DNA from 2 places in the Pseudoalteromonas sp. 10-33 genome. Region 2 is predicted to be linked to the other one. Evidence: riboswitches for the same ligand, from Rfam matches in the RefSeq annotation. Region 2 holds a riboswitch; the other holds the start of a gene.
What was found. A riboswitch is a leader RNA that binds a small molecule or an ion and turns the genes downstream of it on or off. The one in region 2 is predicted to bind lysine.
Positions count from the first base shown of each region.

Region 1: linked by a shared signal. The riboswitch ahead of dapA (4-hydroxy-tetrahydrodipicolinate synthase) and the one ahead of lysC (lysine-sensitive aspartokinase 3) in region 2 are both predicted to bind lysine.

Region 1 is NZ_LOFI01000004.1:63,513-79,658, reverse strand. Features, by position in the region: gene ATS76_RS05050 (succinylglutamate desuccinylase/aspartoacylase family protein) at 1-356, opposite strand, end outside; gene ATS76_RS05045 (PLP-dependent decarboxylase) at 362-1,567, opposite strand; gene ATS76_RS05040 (2,3,4,5-tetrahydropyridine-2,6-dicarboxylate N-succinyltransferase) at 1,567-2,307, opposite strand; gene dapA (4-hydroxy-tetrahydrodipicolinate synthase) at 2,322-3,206, opposite strand; lysine riboswitch at 3,335-3,531, opposite strand; gene ATS76_RS05030 (DNA-3-methyladenine glycosylase I) at 3,715-4,419, shown strand; gene ATS76_RS05025 (protein adenylyltransferase SelO) at 4,422-5,831, shown strand; gene ATS76_RS05020 (OmpA family protein) at 6,223-7,278, shown strand; gene acnB (bifunctional aconitate hydratase 2/2-methylisocitrate dehydratase) at 7,557-10,154, shown strand; gene ATS76_RS05010 (2OG-Fe dioxygenase family protein) at 10,354-10,986, shown strand; gene ATS76_RS05005 (cysteine desulfurase-like protein) at 10,996-12,231, shown strand; gene ATS76_RS05000 (2OG-Fe(II) oxygenase) at 12,293-12,997, opposite strand; gene ATS76_RS04995 (acyl-CoA thioesterase) at 13,031-13,420, shown strand; gene ATS76_RS04990 (aldose epimerase family protein) at 13,666-14,631, shown strand; gene ATS76_RS04985 (TonB-dependent receptor) at 14,845-16,146, shown strand, end outside.
Region 2 is NZ_LOFI01000012.1:116,357-132,502, forward strand. Features, by position in the region: gene ATS76_RS08365 (hypothetical protein) at 1-508, opposite strand, end outside; gene nhaD (sodium:proton antiporter NhaD) at 728-1,975, shown strand; lysine riboswitch at 2,086-2,258, shown strand; gene lysC (lysine-sensitive aspartokinase 3) at 2,334-3,713, shown strand; gene ATS76_RS08380 (4'-phosphopantetheinyl transferase family protein) at 3,710-4,459, opposite strand; gene ATS76_RS08385 (sodium-dependent transporter) at 4,600-5,922, shown strand; gene ATS76_RS08390 (NYN domain-containing protein) at 5,927-6,601, opposite strand; gene ATS76_RS08395 (2-hydroxyacid dehydrogenase) at 6,706-7,692, opposite strand; gene ATS76_RS08400 (glutathione peroxidase) at 7,766-8,287, opposite strand; gene ATS76_RS08405 (NAD(P)-dependent oxidoreductase) at 8,409-9,290, shown strand; gene sbcB (exodeoxyribonuclease I) at 10,068-11,513, opposite strand; gene ATS76_RS08425 (alpha/beta fold hydrolase) at 11,715-12,527, shown strand; gene ATS76_RS08430 (hypothetical protein) at 12,713-13,117, shown strand; gene ATS76_RS08435 (hypothetical protein) at 13,437-13,844, shown strand; gene ATS76_RS08440 (M23 family metallopeptidase) at 13,991-14,518, shown strand; gene ATS76_RS08445 (sodium-dependent bicarbonate transport family permease) at 14,552-15,499, opposite strand; gene ATS76_RS08450 (LysR family transcriptional regulator) at 15,613-16,146, shown strand, end outside.

The sequences.
Region 1 (16,146 bases), on a different contig from region 2:
TTGGCAAACTGGGTGACTAAATCACTATTGTAGTGATACATGCGGTTCCAGTTAGTGCCAGTAATTGGGTCGAATCGGCCAAGGGTAAATTCCCCTGACTTTTGATTACAGCCAATAGGGTTAGCATAAGGTACTAAGGTAATGTCGCCTTTTAAATTGAGCTGTTTTAATTGCTCTAGTAGCTGAAAAATAACCGCGTTACCTTGTACTTCAGCGCCATGCATGTTGGCTTGAATATAAATGCTTGGCCCGCTGCCATCGCCTTTTAAGCGATACACAGGAATAGTGAGAGGTAAGCCGTTTGCCACTTCCCCTACTACAATGTTTTCTTGGCTGATTGGTGTCGTTATGCTCATGTTTATTACCTTAAATAGTGGCTGGCATCTTCTGCTTGGCGTACGCAGGTAAGCTCACCATTTTGTAAAACGTATTCTGCTGCCAGCTCATGGCATAAAAAATACGGCATGCTTTCGGTAAAACCATAGGCGCCACATTGGCTAAATACCAGCCAGTCTTGCTCGTTTAAATCGCTTGGTAAGTTATGCTCGCCTAAACAATCAAGTGCTGTGCATAATGGGCCATATAAGCTCATTGCTTGTTTTGGCGCTGTTGATTCTCGCAGTAACGCAGCAGGAAAATCTTGGCTTGTAACAGCTGGGCGCAATAAGTGGTTAATACCACCGCTTAAAATAACTTGCTGCTGACCATAGTTTTGTTTGCTCTCAACGATGGGGTTGGCGTAATGACCGCATTCGCCTACAGCGTAACGACCAAGCTCCATCCATAACTCGTCTACACCCGCCTCTTTTTTAATTTTAGCAAGCGCGGCTATAAGGCCATCCCACTCAAGTGTTGCTTCGTTTGGGGTGTAAGGAATACCTAAACCGCCGCCTAAATCTAAAATTTTAAGGTTTATATTTAAGTTATTAGCCAAGGTGGTCAGCGGTGCAATCATTTGCGACCACAGCTCGCTTAGCTTTTGCGTGCTAAGCATGTTGCCCCATTGAAAAATATGCAGGCCATCAAAGCTAAGGCCTGGGTAATCGGCGGTATTTAGTGCTTGCCATTCATCGCAGCCTAAACCAAATGGTGTAAGGCTGTCGCCGCCTAGTGGGTTTTTTTTACCTTCAGGCCAGCGTAGTTGCACACGCAATAAAACTTGCAGCTGCGTATTTTGCAGCTGCGCTTGTTGGTTTAACCAACGTACTTGATTGAGGCTTTCGGCAACAAATATGCGCACACCGCGCTCAATAAAGTGTTTAATTTGTTTAGGGCTCTTTGCAGGCCCTGTGTTGAGCACGCGCTGCGAACTAATACCTTGTGCAAGGACTTGTTCAAGTTCACCTTTACTTGCTACGTCAAAGTTAAAGCTTGCGCTATCTAAGCTTTGAATAATCTTAGAAAGCGGGTTCGCTTTTACTGCATACCAAAGTTTTACATCGGTTTGCGCAACTAAGCGCGTAAGGTGTGCGTTTAGTTTATCTAGGTCGTAAACAAAAAAAGGTGTATCAAGTTGCTGTGTAAGCGTATTAACAGCGGTTTTGATTGGCGTGCTCAAAAAGCTCATTATCGTAAAACCTCTTCTAGCAATAATGATGCATCGCTTTGTTCGTCGCGGTATTTAACAATTAACGCACACGACATGCTTAAGCCTTGCTCTCGTGCCCATTCGTTAGACGCCGGGCGAGAGCCAGGTATTACAATTGCGTATTCTGGGATTGGCTCGCCTTTATCTAGCTGACGCTCATTAACGCAGTCGTACACCGGAATGGTTGCAGATAAGCGCACGCCTGGTGCAAGTACCGCGCCTTTTTTAACCACTACGCCTTCAACAATGACACAACCTGCGCCAATAAACGCATCGTCCTCAACCACAACTGGGCTTGCACCAATTGGCTCAAGTACACCGCCAAGTTGAACAGCTGCGCTCAAATGTACGTTTTTACCTACTTGTGCACACGAGCCTACTAATGCGTGGCTATCAACCATAGTGCCTTCGTCGATGTATGCGCCAATGTTTACGTACGCTGGTGGCATAATAATAGTGCCTTTAGCTAAGTATGCACCACGACGAACGCTTGAACCACCTGGTACCATACGCACGCCATCGTCAGTACTAAACTCTTGCGGTGCAAGGTTGTGTTTATCTACAAAACCACCTGCAAACTCAGTGTTAGTGCCATTTTTAAAGGCTTCTAAAATGCCTTGTTTTACTTCTACGTTAGCTTCCCATTGGCCGCTTTCGTTTTGTGATGCTGCGCGTACTGCGCCCGATTCTAAATTATTTAGTAGTTCTAACCAGCTCATTATAAAACCTGTATTTAATGCCAAGATAAAATGGTGTCGTTTGCAGTGGTAATGCAATCGGTTTGCGTTAACTCAAGATGTGTTAAAGGTGGGCGCAGCAACGGGCTACTTAAGCGGCCTTGTTGGTGCATTAACACTTTAACGGGAATAGGGTTTGCTACAGCAAAAAGGCTATTAATAGCGCGAGTCCACTGAGCAAATAAATTGGGGTATTGGCCACTTAGGCTGCGTTTTACAAACTCGTGCGTTTGTTTTGGCCATGCGTTTGCCGCAACCGATACTAAGCCTTTTGCCCCAGCTTGCGCGAAATAGGGCATAAGTGCATCGTCGCCACTGTATAGCGCTAAATTAGGCGCGGCTTGTCGGTATGCTTCAAACTGGGTGATGTTGCCACTGGCTTCTTTTAACGCCCACAGCTTTGGGTGCGCCTGTAAATTTTCGATGGTTTGCACCGGAATACTTACACCGCTACGCCCAGGTACGTTGTATAACATACACGGATGTGCGCTTTCGTTTAATAAGCTTTCGTACCAATGTGTTTGACCTACAGCCCCTGGTTTTGCATAAAGAGGCGAGCCTAATAAGTAGCTGTGAATAGGTAATTGGTTACAGTAGCTAACCCATTCTTTTTGTTGGGCTAAATTACTACCGCCTACAGCAACCATAAGCGGTACACTGGGTTTTAATTGGCACACGTGCTCAACAATGCCTTGCTGTTCTTTAAGTGTAAGCGCTAAGCCTTCACCTGTACTACCGAGCAGTAAAATACCGTTGTGTGCCGCTTCTTGTTCGCTAACAAGTTTTGTGAGCGTGTCGTAGTCAACATTACCTTGTTGATCAAACGGCGTTACAAGCGCTGTCCACAGTGCGTAGTCGTCTAAATTGAAGTTGTTGATCATCTCTTACGAACCTATAAGGTGTTCGAGATATTAAAGGGGCTTTATGATGTGAGCCGCATTAACGTCGTTCGAACAGTATTCGAAGAGCGAATGGGCTTAAAATAATAGGGCGCACGGCCTTATTATTTAAGACCAGAAGCTCTCCACCAAACTAATAAGCTGCTAAAAAACAGCTCTTGGTGACAGTCGCTAGGATTCAACCTAGTCGCCCGAAGTAATTGCTTCGCAAAAGCGTTTACCTCTCGGCGGTATTCCCCTCACGTATGCTCACTGGAGTTTGCGCTCCTAACATACGCTACCTGAATAACGCACCTCTTCTAGCCCTTTGTATTCGCTTAAAAGTAAAAACAAATACAATTTAAATAGGGTAATTGCGGCGATTAAAACATTTTAGCCATCTAGGTGTCAAGCTGCTAAATATAGATTAGCTCATCGAAAATAGCGGTGGTTACGTATTGGCTGCTTTTCTCGTACACTAGACTCAAAGAAGAAGTAAGGCATTAATCAGATGGAAAAATTTAGCGATATTTATAAGCGAGCGGTAGAGCGAAAAGGCTCTGAAAAAATGCTTAAGTTATTACTCGCAAAACCTTTATCTAAAAAAGCGTTAAGCACGTTAAGTGACGACGATTGGCTTGAAGAATTTACCCGAAAAGTTTTTCAAAGTGGCTTTTATTGGTCGGTAATAAACAGTAAATGGCCAGGCTTTAGAGAGGTTTTTTGGGAGTTTAGTGTTGATAAATTATTAATGATGCCGCCCGATATGCTAGAGCAAAAGGCAACCGATGAGCGCATTATTCGTAATTATAAAAAAGTGAAAACGATTCCTGAAAATGCTTACATGATCCACGAAATAGCACAGGAACATGGCAGCTTTAGTAAGTTTATTGCCCAGTGGCCAACAGATAATATTATTGGTTTGTGGGCGCATTTAAAAAAACACGGTGCTCGGTTGGGCGGCAATACAGGCCCCTATGCTTTAAGAGCGTTTGGTAAAGATACATTTTTACTTTCGCGCGATGTAGAAAGTTACCTAAGAGCGCATAAAATAATTGATGGCGGGCTCCAAACTAAAAAATCACTCACTGCAGCGCAGGCATTTTTTAACGAAATGCAAAAGCAAAGTGGTTTAAGCCTACAAGAACTTAGTTTAATTGTGGCCTATAGCGTTGGTGATAACCGGGTTGGCATACGCCAAAAGGCAGAGGATTGATAATGAAATTAGTGCCTAGATACACAGATATAGCAGATAACTTTGCAATAGAGGATCAACCATCGAGTGTTGCTGCTCCGCAGTTGCTATTGTGGAACGCATCGTTAGCTAAGCAATTTAATCTAGATGTTGAGCCGCAGCTGCGTGCTAGCAATTTTGCAGGCAATGAGCCGCAATCTGTAAAGGCAGTGGCACTGGGTTATTCTGGGCATCAGTTTGGACACTTTTCGCCGCGCTTAGGTGACGGGCGCGCGCATTTGCTTGGCGCTGTAAATGACGATAAAAATCAGCTATGGGATATTCAATTAAAAGGCTCAGGCGTTACCCCGTATTCTAGAGGTGGCGATGGAAAATGTGCACTAGGCCCTGCAGTACGTGAATACGTAATGAGTGAAGCTATGCACGCATTAGGTATTCCAACCACTCGCTGTTTAGCTGTTGTAGGTACAGGCGAAACTGTTTACCGCAGCCAGCCTCAGCCCGGTGCTGTTGTTACTCGCATAGCAAGTAGTCATATTCGGGTTGGCTCGTTTCAATATTTGGCAACACAAGGTGATATTGAAGGTTTAAAAAAACTAGCGGATTTAGCTATTGAACGCCATTACCCTGAAATAAAGAGTGAAGGCCCAGAACGGTATCTAGCTTTTTTAGCATCAGTGACTAATAACCAGGTAAGCTTAATAATTAATTGGATGCGCGTAGGATTTATCCATGGTGTTATGAATACCGACAACACGCTAGTAAGCGGTGAGACCATAGATTATGGCCCATGTGCGATGATGGATAATTTTGACTTTGACACCGTATTTAGTTCTATAGATAAACAAGGGCGTTATGCTTTTGGTAATCAGCCAAATATGGCGAGTTGGAATTGTGCACGTTTAGCTGAAAGCCTTATACCGCTAATTAGTGATGACGAAGAAAAAGCGGTGTCATTACTGACTCCTCTCATACATCGTTTTTCAGAAAAATTTAATACTGAGTTTACAGCAATGTGGGGTAAAAAATTAGGCTTGGTTGGCGTGAAAGAGGGCGATAAGGAGCTTGTTTCTGAGCTGTTAACATTATTGCAAGAGCACCATCTTGATTACACCAATACTTTTGATGCATTAACGGAGTTTGTGAATGGCAACGCAACTCTTCCCGAAGAATTAACTGAGTGGGCGAACAAGTGGCAAAGACGAATAAGCAACGAAAGCTACGAAATCATGCGAGCAGCGAACCCATGTATCATTCCGCGAAATCATATAATTGAAACAATATTAGCTGAGTATAATGAGCTTGGTTCAAGCAAGCTGATGAGTCGTTTTATCAAAGTGGCTAATAATCCGTACTTATTCAGCGATGATATGACCGAATTTCAAAAGGTGCATTTAAATGATACTAACTACAAAACCTTTTGTGGTACTTAAGTGTTGTAAAAATAGATAAGTTAATGATTATAAATAACGATATTATAGAACAGAGATGTTCATTGATTGAGCAAAGCAAATTCTGGTGTTACTATCTAAATGTATAAAGATAAGTTAGTTTCATTGTGAGCAAGAACAATTAATTGAGTTGTCTTTGTGTCTTCTGCAGATTATCGATTTATATAATCAACTAGTTGGTTTCTAGCTAGGTAAAGTTTTAAATTTCGCCTAAACTGACTTGTTGGATATCGTTATATCGCATTGAAAAAAATTATAAACTTTATTTTTCGTTAAGTATTGATTAACAAAAGTTAAGTTAGTCTGTATAAAACTTAGTGAGCTAGTACTTAATTAGCCACAATTTATTAGTTGTTAAAATGGGAAGAAAACAATGAAATTAAAATCACTAACTATTGCAATTGCGTTAGCTGCAACTAGCGTATCTTCATTTGCTGCTGACAAGCAAGAAGGTTTCTATATTGGCGCATTTGGCGACTACTACGATGCGTCTTGGGAAAATATGAGCGCACAAGCTGGTCTAGACGTAAATGAGTCGACTGGTTTTGGTCTTGAAGCGGGTTACCGTTTCAGTGATTTTTGGAGTGCTCGTTTAGAGTATGCAGATCTTGATTTCAATGCATTCGATAAAGCTGCTGGTAACCGTAACAATATTGATGGAAGCCGTTTTGGTATTGACGCGCTTTACCATTTAGATGGCGGCCCTTTTTACGGTTTAGTTGGTATTAAATCAATGGACGTAGTTGATGACAACACGTTCTTAAACGCAGGTGTTGGTTACAGACATTTCATTACAGATAACTTATTTGCTAACGTTGAAACTGCTGTATACCAAGGTATTGATAAAGGTTACACAGATGTTGGCGCTAAATTAGGTATTAACTATTTCTTTGGTCAAAACACTATGCCTGCTGAGCCAGTGCAGCCTGCGCCAGAAGTTGTTGAAGTGCAAGTAGCACCTGTTGATAGCGATAACGACAACATTCTAGATGTTGACGATAAGTGTGCTAATACACCAATGACAGACGCTGTTGATGGTACTGGTTGTACTTTATACGAAGATAAAGAAGTAACTGTAAGTTTATTAGTGACTTTCCCTAATAACAATTCAGCTGTATCACAGCGTTACTTAGACGACATCGATAAAATTGCATCGTTCTTAAAAGATTACCCAGAAACAACAGTGCTTTTAGAAGGTCATACTTCAGCAGTAGGCAAAGCATCTTACAACAAGTGGTTATCAAAAAAACGCGCTGACGCTGTAGCTAAGCAGTTAATGGACGATGGTATTGCGTCTGACCGTATCACTACGGTAGGTTTAGGTGAAGAGCGCCTTAAAAATGAGGCTAACACAGCAGCTGCACACGCAGAAAACCGCCGTGTTGAAGCGCACATCAAAACAATCAAAACGGTAAAAGTTTTACGTTAATAGATTATTTTGATGATAGAAACCCAGCTTATGCTGGGTTTTTTTATGGTTGCCATTTAAATCGTAATGATTATTACTTAACAAGTATTCATGGAAATAGAATTTACCGCAACCACTATTCATGTTATTTATAGCCGGTATAATCAGTTGTGTAACTGGATGGATTTTCATCTATCTATAAAAGCTTTATAATTACGCGTTAGAATACTATAAGTATTGGGTAACAAGTGCGCATGAAGCGCTACCGAATACTTTCACGTCACCAAGAGGGCAATATTGTGCTACAAGAATATCGTAAACACGTAGAAGAACGTGCCGCGTTAGGTATCGTACCAGCGCCATTAGATGCTCAGCAAACTGCTGATCTTATTGAATTAATAAAAAATCCACCGGCAGGTGAAGAAGAATTCATTCTAGATTTATTAGTTAATCGTGTACCACCAGGTGTGGATGATGCTGCATATATCAAAGCAGGCTTTTTAGCCGCTGTTGCTAAAGGTGAAGTAAGTACTTCTCTAATCTCTAAAGAAAAAGCAGCTGAACTATTAGGAACAATGTTAGGCGGATACAACATCGCGCCAATGATTGACCTACTTGATGACGAGTCATTAGCGCCGATCGTAGTAAAAGGCCTTTCAAATACACTACTTATGTTTGATGCTTTCTACGACGTAGAAGAAAAAGCTAAAGCGGGTAATGCGTTTGCTAAGCAAATTATCGAATCTTGGGCTGCGGCTGAATGGTTTACAAATAAGCCTGCAGTAGCTGAAAAAATCTCTGTTACTGTATTTAAAGTAACGGGTGAAACAAATACTGATGACTTATCACCAGCACCGGATGCATGGTCACGTCCTGATATCCCACTTCATGCTTTGGCGATGCTAAAAAATGAGCGTGATGGAATAAACCCAGACAAAGCAGGTGAAGTCGGTCCTATCGTTCAGCTTGAAGAATTAAAAACTAAAGGCTTACCACTTGCTTATGTAGGTGACGTTGTAGGTACTGGTTCTTCTCGTAAATCTGCAACTAACTCTGTGCTTTGGTTTATGGGTGATGATATCCCATTTGTACCAAACAAACGTGTTGGTGGTGTATGTTTAGGTAATAAAATTGCACCTATCTTCTTTAACACAATGGAAGATTCTGGCGCATTACCAATCGAATTAAATGTTGATGAGTTCAACATGGGCGACCAAATCGACATCTACCCATACGAGGGTGTTGTTAAACGCCATGGTACAGATGATGTGATCTCTACTTTTGAACTTAAATCAGACGTAATCCTTGATGAAGTTCGTGCTGGTGGTCGTATTCCACTTATCATTGGTCGTGGTTTAACAGACAAAGCACGTACATCTTTAGGTTTAGGTGCTACTGATGTATTTAAAGTACCAGCAGTGACTGAAGAGTCAGACAAGGGCTTTACACTAGCACAAAAAATGGTGGGTAAAGCATGTAATGTTGCTGGTATTCGCCCAGGCCAATACTGTGAGCCTAAAATGACTACTGTAGGTTCGCAAGATACTACAGGTCCTATGACACGTGATGAGCTTAAAGACTTAGCATGTTTAGGCTTCTCTGCAGATTTAACGATGCAGTCATTCTGTCATACTTCTGCTTACCCTAAACCAATTGACGTAAACACTCACCATACGCTTCCTGATTTCATCATGAACCGTGGCGGTGTTTCACTTCGCCCAGGTGACGGTGTAATTCACTCTTGGTTAAACCGTATGTTATTACCAGATACTGTAGGTACTGGTGGTGATTCACATACGCGTTTCCCATTAGGTATTTCGTTCCCAGCAGGTTCAGGTGCAGTTGCATTCGCAGCCGCAACTGGTGTTATGCCTCTTGATATGCCTGAATCTATTTTGGTTCGCTTTAAAGGTGAAATGCAACCAGGTATCACGTTACGTGACCTTGTACATGCAATCCCTTACTACGGTATCAAAGAAGGGCTATTAACGGTTGAGAAGAAGGGTAAAATCAACGAATTTTCTGGTCGTGTGCTAGAAATTGAAGGTGTTGAGCACTTAACTGTTGAGCAAGCGTTTGAGTTATCAGATGCATCAGCAGAGCGTTCAGCAGCAGGTTGTACTGTTAAGCTTTCTAAAGAGTCTATCAGCGAATACCTTGAGTCTAACATTGTTATGCTTAAGTGGATGATCTCTGAAGGTTACGGCGATGTTCGTACAATCGAGCGTCGTATTACTGCAATGCAAGATTGGTTAGCTAACCCAGAACTTATGGAAGCTGACGCGGATGCAGAATACAAGCACGTACTTGAAATTGACCTAGCTGACATTAAAGAGCCAGTACTTTGTGCTCCAAATGACCCAGATGATGCGCGTTTACTATCTGACGTTACAGGCGAGAAAATCGATGAAGTATTCATCGGCTCTTGCATGACTAACATTGGTCACTTCCGTGCTGCTGGTAAATTACTAGATGGTTTCACCGGTCGTATCCCAACACAACTTTGGGTTGCTCCACCAACGAAGATGGATAAAGATCAGCTTACTGACGAAGGTTACTACGGTATCTTTGGTCGTGTTGGTGCACGTATCGAAACTCCAGGTTGTTCTCTGTGTATGGGTAACCAAGCACGTGTTGCAGATAAAGCAACGGTTGTTTCTACCTCAACACGTAACTTCCCTAACCGTTTAGGTACAGGCGCAAACGTATTCTTAGCATCAGCAGAGCTTGCAGCAGTAGCGGCAATTTTAGGTAAATTACCTACTCCAGCTGAGTACCAAGAATATGCAGCGAAAATCAATGCAACAGCAGCAGATACTTACCGTTACTTGAACTTCCACCGTATGCCTCAGTACACTAAAAAAGCAGACAATGTAATTATTCAGCAAGCTGTTTAATTTATAGAGTTTGAATAAAAAACCCGCTTCGGCGGGTTTTTTATTGTTTAAAGTTAATTTAGATTATTCATGCTTTAATAATTTTATATTGAATTAAATTTAAGTATTATTTGCTTTTTAGTTAGATAATAAAGCAATAATTCCTCGCTATATGCATTAAAATCCCTCCCAATATTCTCATTATTTTAGGCGAGATTTCATGACTGCATTAAACAACCAGAATTTACTGCAACTTCGTTTTATTAACCAAGCAAATATTGATTTGGTTAAGCCTTCTTTTGACAACCTACCTGCAAATCCTTATGCAGATGGTGAATTTCGTAAGCGTCGTTATTCAGTAATTAAATTTCAAAATGGTGAGCTAAAATTGCAAGCTGCCAAAGCATTTGTCCAAGACGATTCAATTAATACGTTTCAAGGCAACGTTGAGCGTACTTACGAAAATTTAGAGCAAAGCTTACTTGAATCAGATGGCATGAAAAGTATTGTTAGCGAATTTTGTGCTATTACAGGTATTGATGAACAGCGCGATATTGAAATACATCAATTTAGAATGCTTGCAATTGATAGCGATACACCAGCAGCGCCTGAAGGCGTTCACCAAGATGGCTTTGACCACGTATGTGTATGCGGTGTTTCGCATGAAAACCTTGAAGGTGGCGAGCTACTTGTATATGAAAACAAACAAGCCGAGCCATGTTTTAAAATGGAAATTAAAGACGGAATGTTTGCGCTTATAAACGACCGTCAAGTGTGGCACAACGCCACACCAATGAATAAAATTGATGCCAGCAAGCCAGGTTATCTGGATTGTTTTGTACTTACCTCTTAAGGAATGCTCATGAACATAGCGCAATTACGTGAGCAGTTTCCTGCACTAATACAAACCGTTGATGGTAAATCGCCAATATTTTTAGACGGCCCAGGTGGCTCTCAAGTGCCTCAGTCAGTGCTTAATGCTATGTCTGCTTATTTAGGGCACTACAACTCAAACCTGGGCGGTGCGTTTTTTTCAAGTGACAAAACCGTTGAGTTAATGGCAAATGCCCGCCAAGCTGCAGCAGATTTACTCAATGCGCCAAGCGCTCAAAATATAGTGTTTGGCCCTAACATGACCAGCCTTACCTTTAGTTTTAGCCGTGCTATTTCGCGAAATTGGCAGGCAAGTGATGAGATTATCGTGACTAACGCCGATCACTTCTCAAATGTATCGTCATGGCAGCAAGCCGCAGAAGATAAAGGCGTTAAGGTTAATACTGCCTTGATTAATGAAGCCGATTGCAGCCTAGATATGACGCAGTTTGAAAGCTTATTAAACAGCAAGACTAAGTTGGTGGCTGTTACCTATGCCTCAAATACCACAGGCTCAATTAACGACATTAAACGTATTATAGAGCTTGCTCATGCTGTAGGCGCTCTTGTGTATGTTGATGCTGTGCATTATGCGCCGCATGAGCTTATTGACGTACAGGCACTTAATTGTGACTTTTTAGCCTGCTCGGCATATAAGTTTTTTGGCCCGCACTTAGGTATGGTTTTTGGTAAAACTGAGCACTTAGAAGGTTTTACACCTTATAAAGTCGAACCCGCTAAAGATGAAGCGCCGGGACGCTGGGAAACCGGTACCCAAAGCTTTGAAGCAATGGCAGGCTTTGTTGCTGCTGTTGATTACATTGCTGCAATAAGCGAGCTTGATGATGGCCATACGCGCCGCGAAAAGCTAAGCGTGGCGTTTGCTAAAACCAAACAGCATGAGATGGCGCTTAGTGAGCATTTTTTAACGCGTTTGGTTAACTACCCTCGTATAAAATTGTACGGTATTGATGACTTTGATCGCTTAAACGAACGTACCCCTACGTTTGCTTTAACATTTGAAGGGCTTGAGCCTCGCGCCGTTTCAGAGTTTTTAGGCAAACAGCATATATGTGTGTGGGATGGACATTTTTACGCGCAAGGTTTGTGTAAGCAGTTAAACGTGCTTGATAAAGGCGGTGTAGTACGTATTGGTTGTATGCACTACAACACAGTCGAAGAGCTTGATAAGCTGTTTGATATGTTTGACGAGCTACTTGGTTAAAGAGTTCGTCTATTAAATATATAAAAAAGCCATAAGTGTTACTTATGGCTTTTTTATTGGTTTAGCTATTAGGCGCACCATATATTTGCTCTGCACGGTTAAATAGCACCCACGAGGTTAAAATATACTTATCGTTTGATACTGGCTTATTGCCTCTATGTGTATGCGTAAAGTAACCAGGCGCTATTACCATAGCGCCTTTTTTAGGAGCTATTTTACGGTTTTGATAATAAAACTCCGTTTCTCCACCTTCTTCTACATCGTTTAAGTAAAACATAAACAATAATACACGATGCAGTGCTTCATTGTGTTGTAACTGCGGATACACTTCGCTGTGCCAGTATGGGTACCCCCCTTTATTTACCTCGTATTTCTGCGCTTGAATGTTGCCTAATCTAAATATTTGCTGCACAAGGACAGGGAGCTGTGGTTTGCCTACTTCTTCAAAGTTCTCTTGAGTTAAATCAATGACCTCCCCCGTTTTTGGATGATAAACCTTTAAGCCAAAGGCGCCAATCATCATAAAAATATGTTCTTCAATATAGTTAAAAACATGTTGTGCAGTCGTTTGTTGTATGTGTTTTAATTGCTCTGCATATTCGGGGTGACTATTTAGGTGCAGGTCGTGGCTGTCTTTTTTCTTTAAATCAACACCGCCTGATGTAACCCCTTGTTTTACATGCGGGCTTTGCGTGAACGTATTAATAAAATTTTCACAAAAATCATCGCTCAATGCGTTTTCATAAACGCGAATAAAGTCCGTCATGGTTTACCTTTGTATAATTATTTTTGGATTAATATGTTTACTGAAAAAGTGATACCGCGCTTTAGCGAAACAGATGCACTCGGACACATCAACAATACCGTACTACCCGTGTGGTTTGAAGCCGCACGCGTACCTATTTTTAAATTTTTTACGCCAGACTTAAACCCACATGATTGGAAGCTAATTATTGCCAAAATAGAGGTGTCGTTTGTAGGGGAGTTATTCTATGGCCACGAGATCACGATTAAAACCTCTGTAGAACACATAGGCACTAGCTCTTTTGTACTTAAGCAAGAGGCATTTCAGCATAATAAATGCTGCGCAATTGGCAAGGTCGTTATGGTCAGGTACGACTTTACTGAAAAAGTTAAGCGCGCATTGAGCACTGAAGAAAAAGCAGCACTTGAGCAGCATATGGCTTAATTTACAAACCGATATTGCGGGGTTACGCACATTTCAACTTAGCTCATTATAAATAATTGAGAGCCAATAGCTGAAAGGTAGTCAGTATTAACGTTAAATAAATAACGCAATTGTAAATTTTATTAAAAAATTTAACGTTTTTTAATTGAGTTACCAATATGAGTTATATACTATTTATAATATATATAGCTGCCTTATCTAACTAATATAGTTATTTAGGTAACTTTTGGGGAATGTGCGTGACGATGACAACCATTGATGAACCAATGCAGGTTATACAGCTTAGTGACGCTAAGCATTTAACTGCCGAAATATTGCCATTTGGCGCAATAATCAAAAGCATTAAATTTAAAAACCAAGAAATGACGCTCAGCGTCGACGATCCGCACTATTATCTTCAAAACCCATTTTATTTAGGTGCAACAGTGGGCCGGTATGCAAACCGCATTGCAGAAGGGCGTTTTACTTTAGCCGGAACAGATTACCAACTCGATAAAAATAATGGGCCAAATAGTCTGCATGGTGGTGTGAAGGGCTTTAATAAAGCGCAGTGGCAAGTGATTCAGCAAACAGATAGTGAAGTTGAACTTTATTATTGCTCAGAGGATGGCGAGCAGGGATTTCCGGGCCAATTAAAAGTATGGCAAACCATCACTGCAGAAAATGGGCAACTTTCACTTAAGTTTAAAGCAACGTGTAACAAAGAAACTCTCGTTAACTTTACCAACCATTGTTATTTTAATCTTGAGGGCAGCGACACCATTGCCAACCATTTACTGCAGGTAAATGCAACCCACTACTTACCCATTAACGAGCACAGCATTCCATTAGGTGAACCTGCTCCCGTTGCAAATAGCTGCTTTGATTTTATTAAGCCAAAATTAGTAAAAGATGCATTGTCGCAAAGTGATACACAATTAGGTGCGGCCAATGGGTTAGATCACTGCTATGTATTCGAAAATGATAACCGTCTTCATATAATGGCTACATTAATGTCACAGCAAACCGGCATTAGTTTAACGCTCTTAAGTACTCAGCCGGGTATGCAATTATACACAGCTAATTTTGTTAGTGACCCTTTCAAGCCACGCCAAGCACTGTGTCTTGAAGCACAGAATTGGCCTGATGCGCCCAATCGCGAAAATTATCCAAAAGCTAGCTTATTGCCTGATGAAGAATACAGTCAGGTTATTATTTATGCATTTTCGTAATTAAACTCAACACTTTAATGTTGGGTTTTATGTTAAAAAAAAGAAAACAGAAAGAAAATCCATAGTAACAAAATGATGCCTAATATTAAGAAAAAGGTTGCACTTTTTCTTGTTTTAAAGTATTTATAATATAAATAGTATTTGAGATAGTTTTGAAACTATTCAACCAACACAACGACAAAATAACTACACACAATCAGGAGTTTTTAAAAAATGATAATTAACAATAATTTATCGTTCAACAAGAAAACCGCGCTCAGTTTAGCCATCGCTGGTGTACTGGCAAGCGGGCATGTTGCAGCTCAAGGGGCTGAAGAGACTACAGCAGAAAAAGATATCGAAGTCATTGAAGTTCGTGGCTTAATAAGTAGCCTTAAGCGTTCTTTTTCTGATAAGAAAGAAGCGCTCATCGTTTCTGATGGTATTTCGGCGGAAGATATTGGTAAATTTCCTGATCAAAACGTAGCAGAGTCACTACAACGTATTACGGGTGTTGCTATTGACCGTAGCGGTGGTGAAGGTCAGCTTATATCAGTGCGTGGTTTTGGCCCTCAGTTTAACTTGGTTACTGTTAATGGCCGTCAAATGGCGTCGGAAAGAGCTGGCCGTGAGTTTAGCTTCGACACACTTGCTTCAGAGCTAATTTCAGGTGCAGATATCTACAAAACATCAAATGCTGCTAATCAAGAAGGTGGTATTGGTTCATACATTAATTTAAATACAGCTAAACCTTTTGACTTGGACGGTTTCAAAGCTGTGGGTAATGTAAAAGCAACTTACGACAGCTTATCTGAAAGCACAACCCCTGCATTTTCAGGTCTCATAAGTGACACTTTTATGGAAGATAAATTAGGCGTACTAGCCTCTTTATCAGTACAAAAGCGTGATGCACAAATTAACCAAGCTGATACACGTGGCTTTTACCGTGTCGATCGTATCCAAACAAATGACTTTGATGCTGCTGCAGGTACAGGTAAAGAAGCATTTAATGTATGGGTACCACGTAATTTAGATTTAACTTCAAACGTTGAAGACCGCACGCGCACAAGTGGTACACTGGTATTTCAATACGCTGCTAGCGATGATCTAACTTTAACGTTTGACGGTATTTATTCAAAATTTGAAGTTGAGTCTCAAGTAAGTAACTATGCAAACTGGTTTACTCCAGGTAACTTCCGTGATTTTCAGGTAGATCCATCAACAGAAACAGTGACTTATTGGTCACACAATGCGTTTGACGATCCAAATGGTGGGGGCTCAGGTGCAACTGACTTTGTTCAACAAGGTTTAGACCGCAACGTTAAAATTCAATCTTTTGGCTTTAATGCTGATTGGAAACTAACAGATCAATTAAAAGTAGATATCGATATTTCTACGTCTAAAGCTGAAGATTTAAGTGGCGATCAAAGCCGTGTTTTCACCGTAATGGGTTACGCAAACGGTTATACATATGACTTCACTGGTGGTGGTGATTTACCGGGTTTATCTTCTGATGGAATTAACGGCCCATTCACT
Region 2 (16,146 bases):
TGTAGCGTTTTTGCAGCGATTGCACGCCATGGTCGGATTTAGCGTGCTCTACTATATTTAATATGGCGTTTTCGTTGTGTGAAAAAAGCTTCATTATTTTACGTACCCGATCATCCATAATGCGGCTGTAGCGGCGTAAATCGTCAAAGTCTTCAACGTTTCCTGCGTTATCTAATTTATTACCTAAGCGGGCTAAATCATCAACTAGTACGCTAATTTCTTGCGCTAAACCTAAGTGCTCTTCTTGCAGTAAAAAAGTAGCAAAGTCAGCAATGGCACGGTTAATTTCAAGCTGCGACGATTTAGCGAGTGGAATTAAAATATCTTGATTGAGCAAGCGATTGGTTTCTTTGTATATACGCTCGTTTGACCACGTGGGCTGTTTTTGTTTTATGGCATTTTGCACGTCTTTTAGGCTAAAGTCGGCCATTTTAAAACGTTTAAATAATAACTCTAAAACCCCCCAATGTTCGCTAAGGGTATTTAGTCGCTTTTTAGCTGGGATCATAAGGCGTTACAACATCCTAGTAATTTATTATTGAGAATTTAGAAGCGTCTCATTATTACGTATTCTAATTAATCTAGCCTGTATATAGTATTCGTTTTTAAGACTATTTAATAATAGTTTTTGCATAGCCGCAGTGCTAACATTCGCGCCGAAAATAGGCACGTTGAGAGGGACTTTACGTGTGTTCTTTAAAACAATATCAAAGGTTATTTAATACCCATGGTTTCCACGATTATTCTAACCCTGATAGCGATCGGATTCTTATTGATCGTTATAGAAGATATCATCCATGTAAATAAAGCTAAAACCACGCTTTTTTTTGGCACGCTTTGCTGGATCCTCCTGTTTATTTTCCCTCTGCATGGGCAAAGCCCAGAGCAAGTACAAGAACTCCTTAACGAAAATATTTTAGAGATAGCATCGCTGTGGTTGTTTTTAATGGCCGCCATGACCTTTGTTGCTTATTTAAACTCAAAGGGGTTTATCGAAAATATTGTGCACAGAGTGATGCCAACAAGTATTAGCGAACGCAAGCTGATGTTTTTGGTTGGGGGATTTGCCTTTTTGTTTTCGTCGGTTTCAGACAACGTAACAGCCACGTTAATATCGCTCGCTGTGGTTATGTCGTTAAAGCTGCCGCCTAAAAAACTCATAAAATATGCCACGCTCATTGTATTTGGTGTTAACTCCGGCGGTGTATCGTTAATTACCGGTGACGTTACCACCTTAATGATATTTTTAGATGGAAAAGTCACCATTGCTAACTTATTACTGCTTATTGCACCTGCATTTATCAGTGTTATGTTGTTAGCGGCAATGTTAAGTATTGGTATGAAAGGGGAAGTAACATTTTCTAAGTCAGGAAAAAAACGCATAGAAAAAACCGATATCACCATTGCAGTTATTTTTGTATCTACAGTTATCAGCATACTCGCGCTGAGTGTTATTTACAGTGTACCGCCTTTATTAACTTTCTTATGTGGTTTATCAATTATGTTTTTAGTGGCGCAATTTTTAATGCGCAAAAAAGACATAAACAAAAATATTATCGACTACGTACGCGACATAGAATACGACACCTTACTGTTTTTCGTCGGGGTTTTATTATTGGTAGGCGCATTAAAAGAGATAGGCATGCTAAGTAAGTTTACCGATCTATATACGGTTATGGCTCCACAGTACGCTAACTACTTAATGGGTATTTTATCGGCTGGGGTAGATAACGTGCCGCTTACCGCTGCCTTACTAAAAGCCAATATAGTGATGAGTCAGCAAGATTGGTTGTCGTTTACTTATGCAACCGGTGTTGGCGGGTCAATGCTTATTATTGGATCGGCTGCGGGTATTATTGCCATGAGTAAAGTAAAAGAGCTAACATTTATGAGTTACTTACGTTTGTCGCTGTATTTGTTAGTAAGTTATACCGTTGGCTATGCGGGCGCGTATTACATGGGCGGATTTGTTTAAGTTTTGCTTAACGAACCGCATTAAAACGCTTGACAGCTAGACGGCTAAACGTTAACTTTCAAACCCCGCTTAAAAGTGGGGTTTTGTTTTATTAGCCATTGGTTAATACAACATTCAGAAGAGGTGCGATACTTAGGTATTTAATGGTAGGTGACGAACGCCCATAACCATTAAAGAGGGAAGTACTCGCCGAGAAAACCAACGTTACGTCGATGTTGTTTTTCGGTTTATGGGGCTGAATCCTCAAAACTGTCACCAATCTAGGTGGAGAGCTTCTGGCAGTGGATTTACCTTCAAGCATTCACTTGCCAAGTTCTTCTTGTTTTATCGCGGTTTGGATACCGCAAAAGGAGACTAAATGACTACCCAATCAGTGCCGCAAACAGTATCGGACGTTAAATCAGATTACATCGTTGCCAAATTTGGCGGAACCAGTGTGGCTAACTTTGATGCGATGAATCGTTGTAGCGAAATTATTGTTGCCGACAAAAGTGTTCGTATTGTTGCTGTGAGCGCCAGTGCCGGCGTAACTAACCACTTAGTTGCACTGTGTAAAAGTGATATTACTAGCGAACAACGCCAAGAAAATATTGACGGTGTACTTGCTATTCAACAAGCCATTTTAGATGAATTATCACTTGATGCCGATTTAGCCGTAGGCTTTAACGAAACATTAAAAGCTTTTCAAGCACTCGCTCAGCAACAACTGACTACTGCACAACAACACGATGAACTGTTGAGCTTTGGTGAACGTTTATCGTCGTATTTATTTGCGCAAGTGCTGCGTTTAAAAGGCTTAAATGCCGATCGTTTTGATGTACGCCAAGTCCTTAAAACAGACAGCCAGTTTGGAAAAGCAACACCTAATGTAAGCGCAACAGCACAAGCTGCTAAAGAGTATTTAATTCCACTACTAGATGAACAAGTTATTGTAACGCAAGGTTTTGTTGGTAGTGACGAATTTGGCCAAACAACAACTCTTGGCCGTGGTGGGTCTGACTACAGTGCCGCTTTACTTGCAGAGGCAATAAACGCTAAAAGTGTACATATTTGGACGGATGTAGTGGGGATTTTTAGCACCGACCCGCGTTTATGTGTAAAGGCGTCGCCTATTGCCCGTTTGAGCTTTGATGAAGCCGCTGAAATGGCTACCTTTGGGGCTAAGGTATTGCACCCAGCGACTATTTTGCCTGCCAGTCGTAGTCATATTAATGTATTTGTTGGTTCAAGCCGCGAACCTGAACGCGGTGGTACGTGGATAGAGCGTGAAAAATCGCAGCAACCAGGTATACGCGCTGTAACGCAACGTAAAAATCAAATTTTGCTCACCCTTAAAAGCCCTGAAATGTTACTGGCTAGCGGCTTTTTAGCCCGTGTATTTACTATTTTAAGCGAGTTTAATATATCGGTTGATCTAGTAACCACGTCTGAGATCAGTGTGGCAATAACGCTTGATAACGCGCCTAACGCATCACGCCCAGAGCTCGACCAAGCCTGTTTAGATAAGCTTGCTGAATTTTGCCATGTATCGGTTGAGAACAACTTAACGCTGGTGGCGCTCATTGGTTCAGAAATTCAACTTCGCCAACACGAAATGAACTTAATGCAGGTATTAAGCGACTTTAATATTCGATTAATTTGTCACGGTGCAAGTAAGCACAACTTATGCTTTTTAGTTGAGCAGAGTGAATCTGACAACGTGGTTCAGGCAATCCATAGCCGGTTATTAGAGGCTTAACTAGTAAGCGACTTATCGGTTAACAAAAAGCACCGCCAGTCGGTGCTTTTTTTATGCACTAAGGTTAAATCAAATGCCTCTGTTTGCGTGCTAACAACTTGGCTATTTGAAGCAAGGTTTGCTAATGCAAGCTCGGTAAATACATTGGGGCTAAGTAATTTGGCAATAGGGCGGCTAGTTGCTTTAGTTAATGATTCTTTCAATGTCCATATTCTAAAAAAGGTGTTGGCCTGGCTTTGCGTATTAGGTTGCGACGTAATTAACGTCACTTCGTCTGAGTGGTAAAAATGCTTGGCTAGTTTTTCAAACGGGCGCGTTAAGCTTATTTTTTCAAGGTCGAAACCAAACGCCTCGCTTTCCAAATTTAAAGCAACCCCAACAAAACCATGAGAATGCGATATGCACGTATTAATAATGCATTCGTTAATATGTAGCTCTAACTTAGCCGTAGTTGGGTTAAAGTTTGTGGTAATAGCGTTTAGCGCCACATTTTTAAATTCAGGGTGGGCGGTTTTCACAAGCATTTTTAAAAGTAATCGGCTTGCAAAATACTCTTGTTTAGCTGTGGGATTTTTACGGCGATTAATAACGCTTAATTCAAATTCGCTAAGTAAACTCGCCAGGTTGTAATCAGTCAAACTAAGGGTATTAGCGTTGAACAACAAAACGGTATTTTTGCCTTTCGGCAAACTGGCAAAATGTGATGGTGTTATGGTTAAGGCGTTATTAAAAAAATGTGCGGTCATATGAGCCCATAAATAAAAAAGTCGTTGTTATTGTGAGCAGTTAACGCGACAAACAAAGGCTGAATACAATTTTATTACTCAGCTGGCATTAAATATGGTTTAATTCACAACAATCAAAATAATAACAGATTTGTAGATGTATGGCACAAATGCGTGATGGGTTTCAAAGCCGACTTGGTTTTGTTTTAGCCGCTGCTGGCGCGGCAGTGGGTTTGGGTAATATTTGGGGGTTTCCTACACAGGCTGCTAATCATGGCGGTGGTGCATTTTTACTTGTCTATTTTCTGGTCATCTTTTTGTTGGCGCTTCCAGCGCTGTATACTGAGCTTTATTTAGGGCATAACGCACAAGCAAACCCGGTAAAAGCACTGGGTGACGCGTGGCAAGATAGCAATCGTAAAATAGGTGCCGCTGCGGGCTATATTGGTCTTGCGGGCGCTTTAGTCATGTTGAGCTTTTATTCAATTGTGGCAGGCTGGATGTTGTCGTACGCAATTGAGCCTGTGACAACGTTTGTTGGTTTACACAGTGTGAGCGAATTTTTGCACAGTGACTCAGTTGCGCGTAATTTTGTGTTTACACCATTAATGCTTATTTTAACGGCCTGCATTATTTTAAAAGGGGTTAAATCGGGTATTGAAACGTGGTCGCGCCGACTCATGCCAATGCTATTGGTGTTACTTGTGGCGCTCATTGCTTACATAGCCACTTTGGATGGTGCAAGCGAAGGTTTTGCAGCCTATTTAATGCCTAATTTTAGCCAAATACTCGATCCAAATTTAATTATAGCGGCTATGGGGCAAGCATTTTTTTCGCTCTCGTTGGGTGTGGGTTGTATGATGATTTACGGCTCGTATTTACAACCTGATGCTAATTTACCAAAGCTAACTGCAAGTGTTGCATTACTTGACACGGGCGTTGCGTTTTTAGCTGGCTTACTTATTATTCCGGCTATTTATGTTGCACAACATAACGGCGTTGAGGTATTTAGTGGCGGTAAATTAATTGGTGAAGGACAGCTTATATTTGCCATTTTACCTGAGCTATTTAATACCATGGGGGAAATAGGGTTACTGGTTGGTTTATTGTTTTTTGTATTAATGTCGATAGCCTCAGTGACATCTACTATTTCATCGACTGAAATTCCAGTTGCATTTTTAGTGGAAAACCACAACGTTAACCGCACTAAAGCTACGTGGTTAGTGAGTTTAGTGGTTTTAATATGTGCAAGTGCAATTATATTAAACTTCGATTGGTTATTTGGTTTAGTTATTATGGTGTTTACTCAGTACCAACTTCCGTTAATGGGGTTATTTTACTTTATAACGGTTGGTTGGATGTTCAAACGCGGTAATAAGTTGCACCAAGCTAGCACGGGCGCGCATTTTTGGTTTGCCCAGTATATCCGTTTTGTATGCCCAATATTAATGACCTTGGTATTTGCAAACGTCGCCTTTGGTTAATGACTTAATGCAGCGAAACTAAAAAGCCTCCGTCGGGGGCTTTTTGCATTTTAAAATGCTGGTCGTGATGCTTAAAATATTGATACAACTTATTCACGCCAAGCTGCTTTTTTGTAATGTTGAATATTCGATGGAGATAGGTACCCACATCCACTGTTTCGGAGAGTCCAGTTTTTGCATGTTGCGTGTTTTCAACGGCTTCTTTTACAAGTGCTAAATGGTAGGTATCAGCAGAGGCAATACTTTTACTTTTTACTTTAGGTATTGTATTTTTTTTACCTAAAATATAAAAGTCATCAAAATAGTGTTTAGCACTGGCAGTATTATTACCAAATCCGATTACTTTTTTACCATTTCGTCTTAAAAAGTGTACTAAAGCCGCAAAGTCAGAATCAGAAGAGGCTATTGCAAAAGTGTCAATCGGGGAGACATACAAAGACTCCATAACCCCAACAGTTAACGCAATATCGGCCGCATTACTTTTAGCTTTTACGAGTTTTTCTTGGTACACCATTTCTATTGCATGGCGCGAACAAATATTTACCCAAGGTTTTAGTTGTACTGCTCCAAAGTTGCCGTACGCTTTTTTAACCTCAATATGTTCAAACTTAGCCATTATTTGATCTATAAATTTATGGCTTATATTTTCTGCATCTATGAATAACGCTGTTTTTTCCATTTAAACACCTGCTCAAAGCCATCAAATTTAATTAATTGATACCACTGCGCAGCATATTTTGGCAAGTGTAAATGGCTATAAATATTAATTAACCTGAGTTCAGGTTAATTATTAAAAACTGCGTTGCTTAGCGGTTTATTTAGTTCTACCTCAAGGGCATTGGTAATAGTAGTGTTTGCTATTTCGGTGAGTGCTTCTTGAGTAAAAAAGCCCTGATGCCCGGTGATCAGTACATTTTTAAAACCGACTAAACGGGAAAATATATCGTCTTGGTTAATTTCGTCGCTGTGGTTTTTAAAAAACAGTTCGGATTCTTGTTCGTAAACATCAAGCCCTAAGTAGCCAAGTTTTTGTGTTTTAAGTGCTTGTATGCACGCTTTACTGTTTAATAATGCACCGCGTGAGGTGTTGATAAGCATAACGCCAGGCTTCATTTTATCAAAAGCACGTTCATCGATTAGGTGATAAGTTTGCTCGTTGAGCGGGCAATGCAGTGAAATAATATCGCTTTGGCTAAGTAACGAGTTTAGGTCGGTAATGGTGTAGTTACCCGGCATTGCATTTGGATCGCATACCAACACCTTTGCGCCAAACCCATTGAGAATATTACACAGTGCTAAGCCAATTTTTCCGCACCCAATAATACCCACTGTTTTGTTGTGTAGGTTAAAACCAAGTAACCCGTTTAAATCAAAGTTGTCTTCGCGCACGCGGTTGTAGGCTTTGTGTGTTTTTCGACTCAGTGTAAGCATAAGCGCAATACAGTGTTCAGCAACGGCCTCGGGGCTGTATGCAGGTACACGTAATACATTGATGTTATGTGCTTTGGCCGCACCTAAATCCACATTATTAAAACCGGCACAGCGCAGTAGTATGGTATTTACACCTTGTGCTGCCAATAGTTTTATAACCTCAGCGTTAACCGTATCGTTTACAAACACACATACTGCATTGAAGTTGTTTGCTAAAACCGCAGTTTGCTCGTTAAGCGATTGATCAAAATAGGTTATTGCTAAGCTATTATGAGGTGCAATACTGTGTTCAAAAAAAGGTTTTTCGTACTTTTGCGCGCTAAAAAAAGCAATGTTCATGATGTGGCTCCAGCAATTTGGTGCGTTTAAAATAGTGGATCTGCTTAAATTAAACTACGTTACTGGCATGTGCTCAAGTAGCGATTGCTTTTTTATTACTTAATTTAGCTGCTTGCAGCAGGTTTGTTTCAATAACGTGTTTGAGTGTGTCGGGCTTTGTACGCGGTGCATAACGAGCAACTAGTTGCCCTTGTGAGTTAATTAAAAATTTTGTGAAATTCCATTTAACTGCCCGGTTTTGTGAAATACCGCGTGTATGGCATTTTAAATAGCCAAATAAAGGGTGTGCGTCTGGGCCATTGACCATCACTTTACCAAATACATCAAACGATACGCCAAACTGCATTTGATAAAAATCTTTTATAGCTAAATTATCAAGCGGTTCGTTTTGTCCAAACTGGTTACATGGGAATGCAAGTACCGTAAAGTCACGATGCTTGTACTCTTGGTAAAGCTTTTCTAGGGCATTTAATTGCATTGAAAAACTACATTTACTGGCTGTATTGACAATGAGTACAGTTTTGCCTTTTAACTCGCTTAAAGAAAAATTTTCACTGTTATAAAGTGGTGCATTAAATTGATAAATACTATCCATAGGTTACCTACTTAATTTCCAATTAGTGGAAATTTTACAAAGACTTTCATTCGCTTTTTTGTTGGTCGGTTGACATAATCGGGACCTAGTTTCTAAGTTAGCAGTTAAATAGGTCATTTTTATGTCAATGAAAGTCGCATTTATAGGTTTAGGCGTAATGGGTTACCCAATGGCGGGGCATTTAGCCAATAAAGGTAATAATGTATGCGTATTTAATCGTACGCAATCCAAGGCGCAAAGTTGGACTGAACAATACAAAGGAAGCTTTGCACATACCCCACGCGAAGCGGCTCAAGGCGCTGATATAGTATTTATGTGTGTTGGTAACGATGATGATTTACGTTCTGTAGTTTATGGCGACGACGGTGTTTTAGCGGGTATGTTACCGCACACTATTTTGGTGGATCACACAACAACCTCTGCTGAAGTAGCCCGTGAAGTGGCTGCAAAAGCGGCGCTGCAAAATATCGACTTTATTGATGCGCCCGTATCTGGCGGCCAAGCTGGCGCTGAAAATGGTGTTTTAACGGTAATGGCCGGTGGTAATGAAGCTGTATTTGCCAAAGTACAGCCTCTAATGGCAGCGTTTAGCCGTTTTAGCCAATTGTTAGGCGGCGTAGGCTCGGGCCAGCTTTGTAAAATGGTTAATCAAATTTGTATTGCTGGTGTTGTACAGGGTTTAGCCGAGGGCTTGCACTTTGCCAAGCAAGCAGGCCTTGATGGTGAAAAAGTAATTGAGACCATTTCTAAAGGGGCAGCCGGTTCGTGGCAAATGGAAAACCGCTACAAAACAATGTGGGCAGGTGAATACGAGTTTGGTTTTGCAGTAGATTGGATGCGTAAAGATTTAGGTATTGCACTTGATGAAGCTAAAAACAATGGCGCAACATTGCCAATGACGGCAACGGTCGATCAATATTACGCCGACGTACAAGCGCTTGGCGGTGGCCGATACGACACTTCAAGCTTACTTGCTCGTATAGAAGCGCTGCATAAAAAATAATGTAATTAAAGTGAATGATTCACAAAGAGGAAAAGAGGCGCTGTGCTTTTAGAGGAAGTGATCAGGCAAAGCTATTATTGGCTTATGTTTTCTCATTAAAAGCTATACGCTTTTCGCGTTAGCAAGCTCTACGATTACTGGCAAGTATAAATTATCGCTTGTTTTGTAGACGCGAAGCTTGCTTGCGTAACGGGCATAGTCTGTAAAGTAATTTATTCACAAAGAGGTTATGAGGCGCTGCGCTTTTAGAGGAAGTGAATAGCCAAAGCTATTTTTAGCTTATGTTTTCTTATTTACTCCTCATTATCTTCTCTTTGTGGATTGTGTTTTATTTTAGCAATTAAAAGCTTCGCTTTTCACGTGAGCAAGCTCTACGTCTACCACCAAGATGCAGATATGGGTTTTACTTGCAGACGCGAAGCTTGCTTGCGTAACGGGCATAGCCCGTAAAGTGATGTATTCACAAAAAGGAAAAAGAGGCGCTGCGCTTTTAGAGGAAGTGAATAGCCAAAGCTATTTTTGGCTTATGTTTTCTCATTTACTCCTTATTCGCTTCTCTTTGTGGATTGTGTTTTATTTTAGCAATTAAAAGCTGTGCTTTTCACGTGAGCAAGCTCTACGTCTACCACCAAGGTGTAGATATGGGTTTTACTTGTAGACGCGAAGCTTGCTTGCGTGATGGGCGAAGCCCATAATAATTCAAACAAAAAAACGCGACGCTTTTGTAATTCAAGCGTCGCGTTTTTATATGCGCTATACAAATAAACTTAAAGCAAATTACATGCTCTGCGCGTAGTTATAAAGCGCCTTTAGAATAGTCAGGTTCTTTTCGCTGTCGTCGTGTTCATGTGCCAAGTTTTCAAGGGTGATCATAAAATCTTGTGCGCTAATTGAGGGTTGATCTTCCCCGTGCATTAACTTGTTTTGGCAATACTGGCGCCATTGATCAAGCTCTTGCTGATTTAGTGTTTCAGGCCAGTTTCGTGCGCGGTATCTAAACAGTAATGTATTGAACTTTTTATCTTCAAAATCTAAATTTAAGCCTGCTAGTTCATCTGGCTTAGCATCGCGAATAATCGCAAATTTAGCTTTGTCGGCATGGCTTGTAAAGCCATTATAAAGTAAGTAATCAACGTTAGTGGTCGCGCTGTAATCGCCTTGTTCGTTAAACACTTCAGTTACTTTATCACGAAGCTCGGTATTGGCTTTTAAAATAGCTAAATTAGCAAGGCACTGCTTGCGGTCAATGCCTAAACGGGCTGCGTTTTCAGGCAATAATGTTTTTGCAGGCGCTAAAATAGGGCACTTGTTTAAATGCACCAGCTTTAAACCAACAGGCAAATCGCCCTCGGCTAAATCGACGCGTTTGGTGTATAGTCGTTTACGTAATTCTTCTACGTTTAAATCAAGTAACACTTGCGGGCTTTGGGTTAAATCAAAACAAATAACAGCGTTTTTATTTACCGGATGAAAGCTCATAGGCGCAACCCACGTAGTACAACCCTGCGTTGCAGGAATACGCGATGAAGTATGCACCAGCGGCGTCATGTTAAATACATCTACTAAATCGCCAAGCGCTTTTTTATTACGCAGCCCAAAAAAGAAGTTATAAAGCTTTGGCTGTTTTTCTTTTATTAGCTTAGCCAATGCAATAGTGGCGGTTACATCGCTTAGCGCATCGTGCGCAGCAGCGTGTTCAATACCGTTGGCTACTGTTAAATGCTCAAGCTTAAAGCTTGGGCTGCCATCTTCTTTTAACGGCCATTCAATGCCCTCAGGGCGAAGCGCATAACACGCACGTACTAAATCAATAATATCCCAGCGGCTATTATTGTTTTTATATTCACGCTCGTACGGGTCGTAAAAGTTACGATAAAAGCTATAACGGCTTACTTCGTCATCAAAGCGAATACTGTTATACCCAGCCACACAAGTATTAGGCGCAATAAATTCGGCATGAATTTTTGCAATAAACTCAGCTTCAACCAAACCTTTTTTCATCGCCACTTGTGGCGTAATCCCCGTAATTAAACACGCCTCAGGGTGGGGCAAGTAATCCGCTTGCGGCTTACAATATTCAATAAGCGGCTCGCCAATTATATTTAAATCAAGATCGGTACGAATACCTGCAAACTGGCTCGGCTTATCTTTTTGAGGGCTCGCCCCCCAAGTTTCATAATCGTGCCAATAGATTGTTGCTTGATTTTGCTCTTGATATGCCATGGTAAAACCCTGAGTAGTTAACTTTAAAATGCACAAATATGCGCCAAGTTACTAAATTTATGAATTATTTAGATTATGGCATATGGGCGAGGGAGTTTATAGGTACCTTAATTTAAACTTTAGAAATTTTAACTATTACCGCTGGAAGTCATATTTAATATCGCATATGGTATTTTTAAATTAACTTAAGTAAAAAATATGATGAGAATACTCTTTACCGCAATCATTTTTTATTCGCTTTTCATCCCACACGGTGTAATAGCCAGTACGGCTAAGGTTCAAGTAAATGGTTTTGACGTTGAATACGAATTAGCAGGTGAAGGTAAACATACTATTTTACTTGAAGCGGGCGGCTCTGCTGGTTTAAGTGATTGGGATCCTGTTTTTGAGTCACTTACCAAGCACGCTAAAGTTATACGGTATTCTCGTATTGGTAATGGTGGCTCTGCACAAGTAAAGAAAAACTACAGCTCTGAAGAATATGCAGCTGAGGCTGTGTTATTACTTAAAGCACTGAAAATAAAAGAGCCTGTTGTATATATTGCGCATTCTTATGGAGCTTATATCGCGCGTGTATTTGCTGCAACATACCCTAATAACATCAAAGCATTGATGTTAATTGAGCCTGCATCAGAACATGATGTAGATATTATGCGCGCGATTGATTTACCACGCGCTGAAAAAGAAATTGCAGCAATAAAGATTGATGACATGAAAAATGGCATGTCGAATCAATATTTAGATTTTTGGTCAAAACGCCCGCTACCTGATTACCCTCAAATTGCTGATATACCCGTGACAGTTATCGCTTCAGTTAAAAAGTATAAAAACCCATCTATATTATTTTTTACTGACAAAGCGCGGGAAATGTGGGGCGACTTACATTCAAAGTGGGCTAATGCATTTCCTCAAGGTGAAATAGTAATAACAAATAAAAGCTATCACTATCCACAAAGTGATGAGCCAGAAATGCTTGTAACCCAGATAGTTAAGTTACTTGAACGCACTCAATAAGTTTAAATTTTTGGTTGTTTTGATAAATATCAATTTTCGAAATTAATAGTCGGCATTCGACTAAAGTCTATAAGTTAATTATCTTCACTTATTGGTTTTGTTTTTATCGTTTGTCGGTTTGATGGTAATTCTCTAAAGTTCAGTTGTCGGCAACAAGCACGACTTAACCAAACAGGATTATGACCATGAAAACTTTTATCAAAACTATCGCTCTTAGCTCTTTACTTACTTGTTCAGCTGCTGCAATGGCTGATCAAAGTGATTACAAATTAATGGTTATCGAAACTGCAACAGCGCCGCAGCCACTTGAGCAATCATTTAATAGCTGCGCACTTAATGTTAAGTCTAAAAATTATGCACAAGCTGAAGAAGTTTGTACTAAAGCAATTGCGCTTTTAAAGGATGCAGACGCACCACGTTTTAAAGTACGCCAGCTTACATCATTTGCGTTAAGTAACCGTGGTGTAGCGCGTCTAAAATCAAATAACGAAACAGCAGCACTTGCAGACTTTTATGAAGCTAACCAAATGTCTAACAGCACTATGGTATCGCACAATTTAAATCGCGCTAAAGAAGAGCTTTCTCTGTAATTTGCTTTAGCAAGCACATTTAAAAAAGCCCCAGCTAGGTTTAACCTGCTGGGGCTTTTTTGTATTGTTATCATTATAGTTTTTATAGTTTTTATTGTTTTAATCCTATTTTTATAACCACAGCGTTATTTTTAGTCATAGTTTATAAAATGTAATTTACTAAATAATCGAGATATTTTTAAGGTTATTAGACTAAAGTCTATAGATTAATTTTATTCACTTATTGAGTTTGTTTTTATCGTTTGTGAGGTTTGAGCTTTTACTCTAAAGTTCAGTTGTCGGCAACAAGCACGACTCACTTAATTAGGAAAGGCAAACCATGAAACGTACACTTTTAAAAACCATCGCTCTTGGCTCATTATTAACTTGCTCTGCAGCTGTAATGGCTGATTCAAGTGACTACAAATTAATGGTTATTGAAGCGCAAACTGCGCCGCAGCCGCTTGAGCAATCGTTTAACAACTGCGCACTTAATGTTAAGTCAAAAAACTACGCACAGGCTGAAGCAATTTGTACTAAAGCAATTGCATTGTTAAAAGACGCAGACGCTCCACGATTTAAAGTACGCCAGCTTACTTCATTCGCGTTAAGCAACCGAGGTGTAGCGCGTTTAAAAGCGAACAATGAAACTGCTGGTCTTGCTGATTTATACGAAGCTAAATCAATGTCTAATAGCACAATGGTGTCGCACAATTTAACACGTGCTAAAGAAGAGCTTTCTTTATAATAAGTATTACCATAGTGAAAAAGCCGATGTTAGAGTAATCTTGCATCGGCTTTTTTGTGTTTACTGTTTTTTAAAGTGCTCATTATCTATTCATCATTGCGGGTTAATAATACATTTAATTGTTTAACTCAAAAATAAGCCCCATTTTGAAACACATAAAAATATTACTGCTCACCTTAGTCATTATTATATTAACCCTAGTACTCGCCTTGTTTGCTTTGCCTGAAAAAATAGCTAATCCCGTATTAGTAGCAACACCCAACGATTGGAATCATGCTACTTTTTGGTATGAGCCATGGGGTAAGTCGGGGGTTCATAAAGGTATTGATATTTTTGGTAAAAAAAATACGCATGTTGTTGCACCTGTTAACGGGCTTGTTGTGTTTAGTGGAGAGCTTAAAAGAGGCGGTAAGGTGGTTGCTATACTTGGGCCTAAATGGCGTATTCATTATTTAGCACATTTAAATAGCTACACTGTAAGTAAAGGTGACATTGTAAAGCTAAATGAAAATATCGGCTTACTGGGTAGCACAGGAAATGCAGTAGGTAAGCCGCCTCATGTTCATTATTCAATTGTGTCTTTATTTCCATTACCTTGGCTTGCAACAAATGAGAGCCAAGGTTGGAAAAGAATGTTTTATATCAACCCACACACAAAACTGGTTAACCGTTAATGGTCAGTGGCAAGTCACCGCGCTAAATGTTGGTTATTGAATAGCTACAGCAAGCTGATGGTAAAGGCCAATACCTACGATTACATTGAACGGAAAAGTAACACCTAGCGAGCTAAGCATGGCAAGGCCTATATCGGCTTTAGGAATAGCGGCTTTGATTGCTGCAGGTGCTGCAATGTAAGAGGCACTGGCTACTAAGCTACCGAGTATAACCACTGAACCAAGTTCTAATCCTAATAAAGTACCTACGCCAACACCTACTGTGCCCAAACATAGTGGGGTAATAATAGCAAAAGTCGCTAATTTCCAATGTTGCCATGGGAAAGGGCGCAGTGTTTGTGCAGCTACTAACCCCATTTCTAGTAAAAATAAAGCGAGGACTACTTTAAAACTGCTTGTTAATAAGCTGGTAACCTGGCTGCCTTGCGATGTGCCGTACATCATGCCAATAATTACACCACCCACTAATAAAATAACACTTTTGTTGGTAAGGGTTTCGTGCCAGAGCGCTTTTAATGAGAGTGAACTTGTTTGGCCTGGGTCTTTATCGAGCTTGCGATAAAGTAATAAGCCAACAATAATAGCGGGAAGCTCTAGCATAACTAAATAGAGCGTTACTTCAGCGCCAACGGCTAAATTTGCAGATTCGGCATACGCTAACGCAACCGCGAACGTACCGGCACTTACCGAGCCATAATGCGCTGCAATACTTGCGCTGTTAGCCACCGATAATTTAATAACGTATTTTAAAATGGGGTATAGCATTAGCGGAATAAGTGCACCTAAGAGCATCACTGTGCCCATTTCTGGTAGCAGTTGCCAGCTTAAATTGCCGTGAAGTACCATGCCGCCTTTTAAACCAATAGTAAGCATGAGTAATAAGCTTAGTGTTTCGTAGGTTGCTTTAGGAATGGTTAAATCAGAGCGTAATATTCCCGCTACTAATCCTAAAATAAAAAACATAACAACTATATCAGGCACAACGTTTCCTTTTAAATATGAAATTAAGTAGCGCTATTGTATTTAAAACTTTGTATAGTAAATAATAAAATAAATACTAGTTAGGTATAAATAATTATCTATAGGTGGTGATTGTGGATTTACGACATATTTCATTTAGATTGCTCGAAGTGTTTATGAGCGTAGTAAAAACAGGCTCAATTAGTGAAACCGCGAGGCGCTTGCACTTAACCCAGCCCACTGTTTCGCTGCAAATAAAACGCTTGCAAGAAACCATAGGCGAGCCATTAATACATATGCAACAGCAAAAACTTCATGTAACAGAGGCTGGATTAGCGCTTTTTAAAACCTGCCAGCAAGTATTTGGACACTTTGAAGACTACCAAGACTTTTTAACAGAGCTCAATGGCGGAGAGCGCGGCAGGTGTAAAATAGCCATGGTCAACACCGCGCAGTACATTTTGCCTAAATTATTAGGGCCCTATAGTAATTTACACCCGCATGTAGAGCTTCCACTTGAAATTGGTAACCGTGCAGAAGTGCTTGACCGATTTGAGCGAGGTGAAGACGATATTTATGTTTTCAGTCATCCTCCATCGCTTGAACATGCGCAAGCTGCACGTTTTTTACATAATCCGCTTGAGTTTATTGTGCCGGTTAATCATCCT